Indioceanicola profundi: one gene and its partner. The protein of the gene in region 2 interacts with the protein of the main gene of each other region in a pairwise test. Links are inferred from orthologs where the notes say so. Each region holds a gene or a part of one and is shown on either strand. Other genes may lie near its edges.

Region 1 (4,862 bases), 2.7 Mb from region 2 along the record:
GACCGCGCCGTGCTGCTGCGCGACGGGAAGGAGATGGTGCTGCGGGTGACGCCCGCCGATCCCGACGCCCCGGCCGAGGAGATGGAGCCCATGATGGTCTCCCTCCCGCCCGCATCCGGCGGGGAGGACACGGCGCCGGTGGAGACGGCGGACGGGGCCTATTGAAGGCGGCCCGGCGCTTCGGCATCAGCTGGGATAAGGGCGACATCGCCGCAGCAGGGGCGGGGGCGTGCCCCGCCGCTCAGGGCTCCACCCACCGCACCGCCGGCTGGCGGATCTGGGCATCGACCTGGGGGATCGCCTCCGGCGTGCCGACATGGTACCAGGGGCCGTCATGGCGCAGGCCGAACAGCCGGCCTTCCTCGGACGCCTTCTGCCAGACCGCCTTGTTGCTCAAGGGGCCGTCCGGCAGGTCCCGGAACAGCTCCGGCTTGGCGATCTGCACCCCGGCATAGACGAAGGGCGCCAACTGCCGCTCCGTCCGCCAGCTCAGCCGCCCGGCCGGGTCCATGTGAAAGTCGCCGCTGCCGTCATAGCCCACGGTCCAGACCGTGGCGGCCAGCAGCAGCAGCACATCCATCCGCTCCGGGTCCCAGTTGCGGGTCAGCCGCTCCAGCGCCGGGGTCGGCCCGTCCAGCCAGAGGATGTCCGAATTCACAGCGAAGAAAGGCTGGTCCCCCAGCAGGGGCAGGGCCCGCTTGATGCCGCCCGCCGTTTCCAGCAGCTCCGGCTCCGGGGAGATCAGGGTGACCGGACCCCTGCCGGCCTGGGCGCGCCTGTCCAGATGGGTGAGGATCTGGTCCGCCAGCCAGTGGGTGTTAACCACGGCCTGCTCCACCCCCGCCGCCTCCAGCCGGTCCAGCGCATGGTCCAGCATGGATTGCCCGCCCACCTTGACCAGCGGCTTCGGAATCCTGTCGGTGATCGGCCGCATGCGCTGGCCCAGCCCGGCGGCCAGCACCATGGCGCGGGTCGGCTTGGTCATTTCGGTTCAACTCCAAGGATACGGTCGAGTGCGTTGTCCGGCACATGGGTTTGCACCCAGCGCTTGACCGGCGCAAGCACGGGTTCGGCAAGTTTCACGTGGAACTGCCGCCATACGCGCGGCAGGAAGCGGCGTTGCGGGGCCGCCGGGTTCGCGGCCACGATCTCCGCCAGCCGGCCAAGGATGCGGGCATGGCGGATGCCGCCCATCACGGCGAAGCTGTCCAGGAAGGCCGCCCGGTCCAGATCGGGCATGGCGGCCAGGTAGCGCTCCACCATGGCCTGCTTCAGCTCCTCCGGCACATCGCGGCGGGCATCCTCCAGCAGAGACATGACGTCGTAGCTGATCGGCCCGATACCGGCATCCTGCACGTCCAGCAGCCCGCAGCGGCGGATGCCGGGCCGGCCGGGCAGGTCCATGATGTTGCCGGGAAAATAATCCCGCAGCAGCAGGCTGCCCGGCACCGCCAGCCCCGGCGTCAGCACCTCGCTCCAGGCGGCATGCAGCGCCGCCGCGGCGGCGGGGTCCAGCGGCCGGCCGGCAAGGGCGGGGACGCCCATCTCCCCGAACAGCGCGACCTCATGCAGGAACAGGGCGCGGTCAAAAGGGCGCAGGCTGGTGGAGGGATCGAAGTTCCGGTGGATGTGCACCAGCACGTCCAGCGCCAGCCGGTAGAGCGGCTCCGCCGGTTCCCCGCGGTCCAGCAGGTCGGCGAAGAGCATGCCGCCGAAATCCTCCGTGAGCGCCAGCCCGTTCTCCGCATCGGCGGCCAGGATGGCGGGGGCGGAGAGGTCCAGGGCCCGCAGCAGCCCGCAGACCCTGACGAAGGGCGCCACCTGGTGCGTCCAGGGGGCGGGGGCGTCCATCAGGATCGCGGTCCCGCCGCTCCCGTGCAGCCGCTCATAGCGCCGGGTGGACCAGTCGGCCCCCAGCGGCATGCGGCCGGCATCCCCCCAGCCGGCCTCGGCCAGGAAGGCCCGGATCAGCGGTTCCCGCTCCATCGCCGCACCGGTCATGGCGTGATCCCGTCCAGACGTTCCGCCCAGTCGCCGAAACCGGCCAGCTCGGCCCTGCGGCTCTCCGGGCCGGTGATGGCGAGGCGCAGCTCCAGCCGGGCGGGGGGGAGCAGGGGGCCCAGCCGATCCGGCCACTCCACCAGGGCAACGCCATCGGCCCGGATCTCGTCCCAGCCCAGCTCCTCCACCTCGTCCGGGCCGGACAGGCGGTAGAGGTCGAAATGCCAGAGCGGGAAGCCCGGCAGGTCGTAGGTCTGGACCAGGGTGAAGGTGGGGCTCGGCACCTCCTCCTCCGGATCGCCGGAGAGGTGGCGGATCAAGGCGCGGGAAAGGGCGGTCTTGCCGGCCCCCAGATCGCCGGTCAGCGTCACCACGTCGCGCGGGCGCAACCCGTCGCCGATACGGGCGGCCAGGGCGGCGGTCGCGGCCTCGTCGCGCAAGTCCAGGGTCAGGGTCCGGGCCATCCATGCCATCCGGTCAAGCTGAAGCCGCGCATTCTGGCGATCCGGCCTTGCCGCCGCAACCCCCGCTCGCATGGCGGCCCCGGTGCCGCTGGGGCTTGATCCAGGGGAGGATTCGGGGCAGGAAAACCCAACCCTTTCCGAACCGGTCAGCGATCAGCCCCATGTCCAGCAGCACGCACAGCACAGATGTCGTCATCATCGGCGCCGGCCCCGTCGGGCTTTTCGCCATTTTCGAATGCGGCATGCTGAAGATGAAGTGCCATGTGGTGGACGCCCTCGACATGCTGGGCGGGCAGTGCACGGCGCTCTATCCGGAAAAGCCGATCTACGACATCCCGGCGCATCCGGCGATCGATGCCGCCGACCTGATCGACCGGTTGACGGAGCAGGCGGCCCCCTTCGAGCCGACCTACCATCTGGGCCAGCAGGTCACCGGCCTGGCGCGCAACGGCGATGGCTGGCGGGTGACCACGGACAAGGGCACGGTGATCGACGCCAGGGCGGTGATGATCGCCGCCGGCGTCGGCGCCTTCGGCCCCAACAAGCCGCCGCTGGAGAATTTGGAAGCCTATGAGGGCACCGGCGTCTTCTATCTGGTGAAGCGGCGGCAGGATTTCGCCGGCAAGCGGGTGGTCATCGCCGGCGGCGGCGACAGCGCCGTGGACTGGGCCATCTCTCTGTCGGAGGTGGCGGCCAAGGTCATGGTGGTGCACCGCCGGGCCAAGTTCCGCGCCGCCCCGGAATCCGTCTCCCGCCTGGATGAGTTGGTGGCGCAAGGACGGGTGGAGATGGTGGTGCCCTACCAGCTCGCCGGGCTGGAGGGTAACGGCGGCATCCTGACCGGCGTGCGCGTCGCCGATCTGGACGGGAACGAGAAGGTGCTGGAGGCCGACGTTCTGCTGCCCTTCTTCGGGCTGGCCATGAACCTCGGCCCCATCGCGGAATGGGGCCTGAACCTGGAAAAGCACCACATCGCCGTTACCCAGCAGACCTGTGCGACCAGCGAGCCCGGCATCTTCGCCGTGGGTGACATCGCCACCTATCCCGGCAAGCTGAAGCTGATCCTCTGCGGCTTCAGCGAGGCCGCCATGGCCGCCCACGCCATCCACCCGCTGATCCACCCCGATCAGGTGCTGCATTTCGAATATTCGACCAGCAAGGGGAAGCCGGGAGCCTGAGTGCCATGTTGATGGCGGGACGGGTCCGCCGGACGGGCGGCCCGGTATGGATGGAAGAGGAAGGATATCTTGAATGATGCGCCGGATCGGCATGGCCCTGGCCCTGATGGGCACCGTTCTGCTCGGCGCCTGCGATGGCGGGTCGGACAATCCCCTGGTGGGAAGCTGGAAGATGGTGCCGGAGAAGGGCAACGCCCTCTCGGAAGGCATCGGCTTCCTGATGCAGAACCAGACCCTGATCTTCACCGAAGACAGCATGATCACGGCGGGGGAGGCCACCAGGGTCACCTATGAGGCCGAGGGGGACCGCATCGTGGTCTATCCGGAGGGAAGCTCCAACCGCGGCACGGTCTATCTGGTACTGGGGGAGGACCGCATCGCCAACGAACTGCCCATGGGTCAGCGCGTCATCTTCCAGCGGGTCGAGCAGTAAGGGGCTGGCCCATGGCGCAGCAGGACAAGGTCGGCGTGCTGTTCGTCTGCACCGGAAACATCTGCCGCTCCCCCACCGCGCACGGGCTGTTCCGCCACAAGGTGCGGGAAGCCGGCCTTGAAGACCGGGTGCGGATCGAGAGTGCGGGCACCCACGACTACCATGTCGGGGAGCCGCCGGACCGCCGCTCCATCCGCCATGCGGCAGCGCGCGGGATCGACCTCTCGGACCTCCGCGCCCGCAAGGTGGGGGCGCAGGATTTCAGCCGCTTCGACCTGATCCTGGCCATGGATCGCGGGCATCTCTCCCATCTTGCCCGCATCGGCCCGCCGGGCGCGCAGGACAAGCTTCACCTGTTCCTGGGCTTCGCCGTAGGTCCCGCCAGGGGCCGGGACGTGCCCGATCCCTATTACGGCCATGCCGACCATTTCGACGAGGTGCTGGAACTGGTGGATCAGGGGGCCGAGGGGTTGCTGGCGGAGGTCAGGCGGCGGCTCGGGGACTGAGCGCGCCTACCATTTGCGCCGGATCATGACCACGGGGCAGATCGCCTCCACCCTTTCATCGGACAGGGCCTCCGACTGTGCTTCCCCGGCCGGATCGAACCAGGTCAGCCGATGCCCATCGGGGCGATGCCCGTCGTAACGGCGCAGTGCCACCGGCCCGTCCGCACGCACCACATAGACCAGATCGCCCTCCAGCGCCCCCATGCCCTGGAAGGCGTAGCAGACGAAGCCGGCCCGCACCCCTTCCGGCAGCAGGCCGTCATCCGTCGCCAGCACGGCC
Region 2 (5,005 bases):
TCTCGAACCCGGAATAGACGTGGACTACGTACCAGCGCGCCGGCATGACCTTCAGCCTCCGATCCCGAGAACCATGCGGATTCCGAAGCCGACGATCTGATCGACCAGCAGGAAAAACACGGATGCCAACGCCACCATGATGAACACCATGGCGGTCGAGACCGTTGTCTCCTTACGGGTGGGCCAGGTCACCTTGGTGACCTCACGCCGCACTTCGCGCATGAATTCGGCAGGACTGGTCTTCGCCATGGCGGCTTCAGCCATCACTCTCGGGTCAAATGTCGCTTCACATCGCGGGGATCGTATGGCAGTCGCACGAAGTGGCAGGAGTGGAGGGGCTCGAACCCCCAGCCCCCGGTTTTGGAGACCGGTGCTCTACCAATTGAGCTACACTCCTATGGTGCCCTGCCGGCGCCCCGCATGAGCGAGCGCGCCTTGTAACGAATTCCCGTATCAAATGCAAAGTGAAAAATAGGATGCCGGCGCAGGTCCGGCATCCCGGCTATGCGCGGATCACCGCGAGGAGGCAGAACCTCCCCGCGGGCCACCGCATTTCTTACTTGTCGATCTTGGAGACGACGCCGGCGCCGACGGTGCGGCCGCCCTCGCGAATGGCGAAGCGAAGACCTTCATCCATGGCGATCGGGGCGATCAGCTTCACCTTCAGGCGGATGTTGTCGCCCGGCATCACCATCTCGGTGCCTTCCGGCAGCTCCACCGTGCCCGTCACGTCGGTCGTGCGGAAGTAGAACTGCGGACGGTAGTTGGCGAAGAACGGGGTGTGGCGGCCGCCCTCTTCCTTGGTCAGGATGTAGGTCTCGGCCTCGAACTCCGTGTGCGGGGTGATCGAGCCCGGCTTGGCCAGAACCTGACCGCGCTCCACATCCTCGCGCTTGGTGCCGCGCAGCAGCGCGCCGATGTTGTCGCCGGCCTCGCCCTGGTCGAGCAGCTTGCGGAACATCTCGACGCCGGTCACCGTGGTCTTCACGGTGGCCTTGATGCCGACGATCTCGATTTCCTCGCCAACCTTGACGATGCCGCGCTCAACGCGGCCGGTCACCACCGTGCCGCGGCCCGAGATCGAGAACACGTCCTCGATCGGCATCAGAAACGGCTTGTCCTTCGGACGCTCCGGCTGCGGGATGTACTCATCCACGTTGCGCATCAGCTCCAGGATGGCGTCATGGCCGAGCGCCTTGTCGCTGTCCTCCAGCGCGGCCAGGGCCGAGCCCTTGATCACCGGGATGTCGTCGCCCGGGAAGCCGTAGGAGGAGAGCAGCTCGCGAACCTCGAGCTCGACCAGCTCCACCAGGTCCGGATCGGCCATGTCCATCTTGTTCAGGAACACCACCAGCGCCGGCACGCCGACCTGACGGGCCAGAAGAATGTGCTCGCGCGTCTGCGGCATCGGGCCGTCGGCCGCCGAGCACACCAGGATGGCGCCGTCCATCTGCGCCGCGCCCGTGATCATGTTCTTCACGTAGTCGGCGTGGCCCGGGCAGTCCACGTGGGCGTAGTGACGGTTCTGCGTCTCGTATTCCACATGCGCCGTGGAGATCGTGATCCCGCGCGCCTTCTCTTCCGGCGCCTTGTCGATCTGGTCGTACGCCGTGAAGGTCGCCCCGCCCGTCTCCGCCAGAATCTTCGTGATCGCCGCCGTCAGCGACGTCTTGCCGTGGTCAACATGGCCAATCGTGCCAATGTTGCAGTGCGGCTTGGTCCGCTCGAATTTCGCCTTCGCCATAGCTGTGTTCGCCCTTGCCTGACAGTGTTCCGTCGACCCGGAAGTTCCGACGATGACGCGCCGACCTAGAATCTTGGAGCGGGTGAGGGGAATCGAACCCCCGTCGTAAGCTTGGAAGGCTTCTGCTCTACCATTGAGCTACACCCGCCTAGTGTCTTCCCAAGTCGGAGGCGGCCCACTCGCGTGGACCTGTAACCGGATCTAGTTCCGGACCCGGCACCGCCGGACCCGGTCCGTCGCGGCCAGCCCCGGACAGGGACGTCACCGCGCGCGGTAAACGGCGCGCCCCGTCTCCGGGGCACGCCGTAATTGGTGGAAGGGGCTGGATTCGAACCAGCGTACGCTAACGCGGGCAGATTTACAGTCTGCTGCCTTTAACCACTCGGCCACCCTTCCGTGGGACCGCGCTCCGACCGTGGCCGGAACGGAGATGCGCAATATGCGGATTGCGGACGCCATGTCAACGCCAATTTCACATATCCGTATCGGCGACGAAACATCTGGCGGGACGCCTCGCCTTGGGCAAGGATGACGCGCATGAAGAACACCCGACAGCCCCCCAAGGGCCAGCAATCCCGCGACCGGCGCACCGCGGCCGCGGCGCAGGGCGGCCCCAAGCGCCCCTCCTCCGCAGACGCATCCGCACGGGGTGCCGGAAAGCCGCAGCGCGACGCCGACCGCCCGGCGCGCGGGGCTGGCGCGACGCAGCCGGCGCAGAAGACCGCGCCCTCCAAGCCAGGGCTGCAGGCCTCCGCCTCGCGTGCGAATCTGCTTTACGGGCTGCACCCGGTCGCTGCGGCGCTGGTCAATCCCGAGCGCCAGGTGCGCGCCCTGTTCGTAACGGAAGGCGCGCTCGAATCGTTGACGCCCGCCCTGGCCCGGGCAGAAGAGCTCGGGCTGGACCGTCCGGAGCCGACCGTCGCCGACCGTGACCAGCTGGACCGCCTGCTGGCGGCCGGCGCCGTACATCAGGGCGCCGCCCTGGATTGCGGCCCCCTGCCCGAGCTGGATCTGGAGGACGTGATCGCCCGCGCAGAGGCCGCGGAAGGCGGCGCGCTGGTGGTGATCCTGGACCAGGTGACCGACCCGCACAATGTCGGTGCCGTCATGCGGTCCGCCGCGGCGTTCGGGGCGATGGCAGTGGTCGTACAGGACCGGCATGCGCCGCCGGTCACCGGCGTGCTGGCCAAGACGGCGTCCGGCGCTGTCGAGGCCGTGCCCCTGGTGCGGGTCACGAATCTGGCCCGCGCCATCACCGACCTGCGGGAGGCGAACTTCTGGTGCGTCGGGCTGGCCGAATCGGGGGAGCGGGCGCTGCATGAGCTGGAGCTGGCCGGCCATGTCGCGCTGGTGCTGGGCTCGGAGGGCGAAGGCATCCGCCGGCTGACGGCGGAACGGTGCGACGAGATCGCCCGCCTGCCGACCGGCGGACCGGTTGGAAGCCTGAATGTGTCCAATGCCGCGGCCGTAGCGCTTTACGAGGTGGCCCGGCGGCGCTAGTCTGCCGCCCGTCCCGCCTCCATATGCGACGGACGGGCTCCCGGCGCCGGCTTAGCTCAGCGGTAGAGCAACCGCCTTGTAAGCGGTAGGTCGTCAGTTCAATCCTGACAGCCGGCACCATTCCCCCGGATCATGGCACGCTGCCTCCACGGCTCCCAGAAGATGTCGGGTCACATGGCCGGGACGCAGGCCGAATCGGGCCAGCGCGGCGGCATCCAGCGGTCGCCCGGCACGCGCCACCGCGTCGGAAAGCTCGAGCCGCGATCCGGCGAAGGGAGCATGTGTCTCGAAGTGGTTCCCTTGACGGGCGGGCGGAGGATATCCGCCCCGTGCTCATCGGCCGTTTCAAGCCAGCGGTGATGGTCGTGCGGCGTGGCACAAGGGTCGCGCCGCAGCGGCTGCGGGCTGGCGGGGCGGATCCAAGCGATGGTGCTCGGCCCGCCGTCCCGGTTGATTGATGGCGTGCTTCTTCCGGCCACTGTCCAGATTGTCGGGTCTTGGACGATCTGCCGGCCAGTCGGCCGCCAGGAACTTGATCCTGCGGTGACCGCGCAGTGTCCAGAGCCGATCGTGGCCGGCCACGACGATTCGGAAATCCTGATCGCTCTGGACCTAATGCTTGGCCATGCCCATCGCCGGCTGCAGCACCTTGTGGACCAGCGGGATCAGCAGCGCGCCCAGAACCAGGCCGAAAAGGCCGGACAGCGCCGCGGTGACCAGCCATTCCAGGACGCCGGCAATGGCCGGAACGGCATGCGCCACCACTTCGGCCACATGGTGGATGGCATGTCCGATGGCCGGCACCCCGTAGCCTTCCAGGCCATGGATGATGATGCCGCCTCCGACCCAGAGCATCGCGGCCATGCCGACCACACTGAGTAGCTTCAGGAACACGGGCATGCCCTTCACCAGCCCCCGGCCGATGGCCTTGGTGACCGGCCGTAGTCCCCGGTCGGCCCCGCCCGGCTGGGCCGTCCCGACGCTGCGCAGCCCGAGGATGCTGGAGGCCGGCGCCTCGTTGGTGGCCAGGGCGATGCCGACATCGTCCGCCTTCACGATCAGGGCCACGGCGCCATACACGACCAAGGTGATGAGAGTGCCCACGAGCGCCAGTATCAGCGCCTGATTCCAGAAGGAGGATGACTCCTCCGCCACGGTGGACAGGGTGATGGCCATGATCTCGGCCGACAGGATGAAGTCGGTCTTGATGGCGCTGCTGATCTTCTCTTCCTCCAGCGCCTGTGCGTCGGCAGGCGATTCCGCCACTTTGCCGCCGGCGCCGTGCACCTCCGCATGCGGCCAGAAGGCCTCATAAACCTTCTCCGCGCCCTCATAACAAAGGAAGGCGCCGCCCAGCATGAGCAGCGGCGTGATCGCCCAGGGGGCGAAAAGGCTGAGCAGCAAGGCCGCGGGAAGAAGGAAGATGAGCTTGTTCTTGAGCGAGCCCATCGCGATCCGGGCGATGATCGGCAGTTCGCGGCTGGCCGCGAAGCCCACCACATAGCGCGGCGTCACCGCGGCATCGTCGACCACCACGCCGGCCGCCTTGACCCCCGCCCTTGCCGCCTGCCCGGCCGCATCGTCCAGGGATGCCGCGGCGACCTTCGCCAGACCGACCACGTCGTCCAGCAGAGCGATAAGTCCGGTGCTCAAGGAAGGGCTCCTGTCGAGGTGACACGCCGTGCGCGCGGGGTGGGTCTGCCGAGAACACCCTACTGCGCATATGGGTTCCTGACCAGCAGCAGCCCTGCTTCCCGATTC

What was found.
Region 1: the proteins of rlmB (region 2) and tsaE interact in binary tests that used the Escherichia coli proteins (3 or more experiments, as listed by UniProt). The link is inferred for Indioceanicola profundi from one-to-one orthologs.

Annotation. Positions count from the first base shown.
Region 1 is NZ_CP030126.1:3,030,913-3,035,774, reverse strand. The notes cover bases 732-3,573. They hold tsaE (tRNA (adenosine(37)-N6)-threonylcarbamoyltransferase complex ATPase subunit type 1 TsaE), read right to left. Parts: upstream 2,466-3,573; coding sequence 1,998-2,465; downstream 732-1,997. Other genes in these bases: DOL89_RS14515 (NAD(P)/FAD-dependent oxidoreductase), read left to right, coding at 2,627-3,573; DOL89_RS14525 (aminoglycoside phosphotransferase family protein), read right to left, coding at 982-2,001; DOL89_RS14530 (nucleotidyltransferase family protein), read right to left, coding at 732-985. Outside these bases: DOL89_RS14535 (glucosaminidase domain-containing protein), read left to right, coding at 1-165; more of DOL89_RS14530, read right to left, coding at 242-731; more of DOL89_RS14515, read left to right, coding at 3,574-3,643; DOL89_RS14510 (lipocalin-like domain-containing protein), read left to right, coding at 3,717-4,076; DOL89_RS14505 (low molecular weight protein-tyrosine-phosphatase), read left to right, coding at 4,088-4,582; DOL89_RS25385 (helix-turn-helix domain-containing protein), read right to left, coding at 4,589-4,862. UniProt on the Escherichia coli protein: Required for the formation of a threonylcarbamoyl group on adenosine at position 37 (t(6)A37) in tRNAs that read codons beginning with adenine.
Region 2 is NZ_CP030126.1:373,363-378,367, reverse strand. Bases 1,278-4,262 are described here. They hold rlmB (23S rRNA (guanosine(2251)-2'-O)-methyltransferase RlmB), read left to right. Parts: upstream 1,278-2,281; coding sequence 2,282-3,244; downstream 3,245-4,262. Other genes in these bases: DOL89_RS01785 (DUF808 domain-containing protein), read right to left, coding at 3,857-4,262; tuf (elongation factor Tu), read right to left, coding at 1,278-1,744. In the rest of the region: transcription termination/antitermination protein NusG, read right to left, coding at 1-46; preprotein translocase subunit SecE, read right to left, coding at 52-249; more of tuf, read right to left, coding at 557-1,277; more of DOL89_RS01785, read right to left, coding at 4,263-4,897; DOL89_RS01780 (DMT family transporter), read right to left, coding at 5,004-5,005. UniProt on the Escherichia coli protein: Specifically methylates the ribose of guanosine 2251 in 23S rRNA.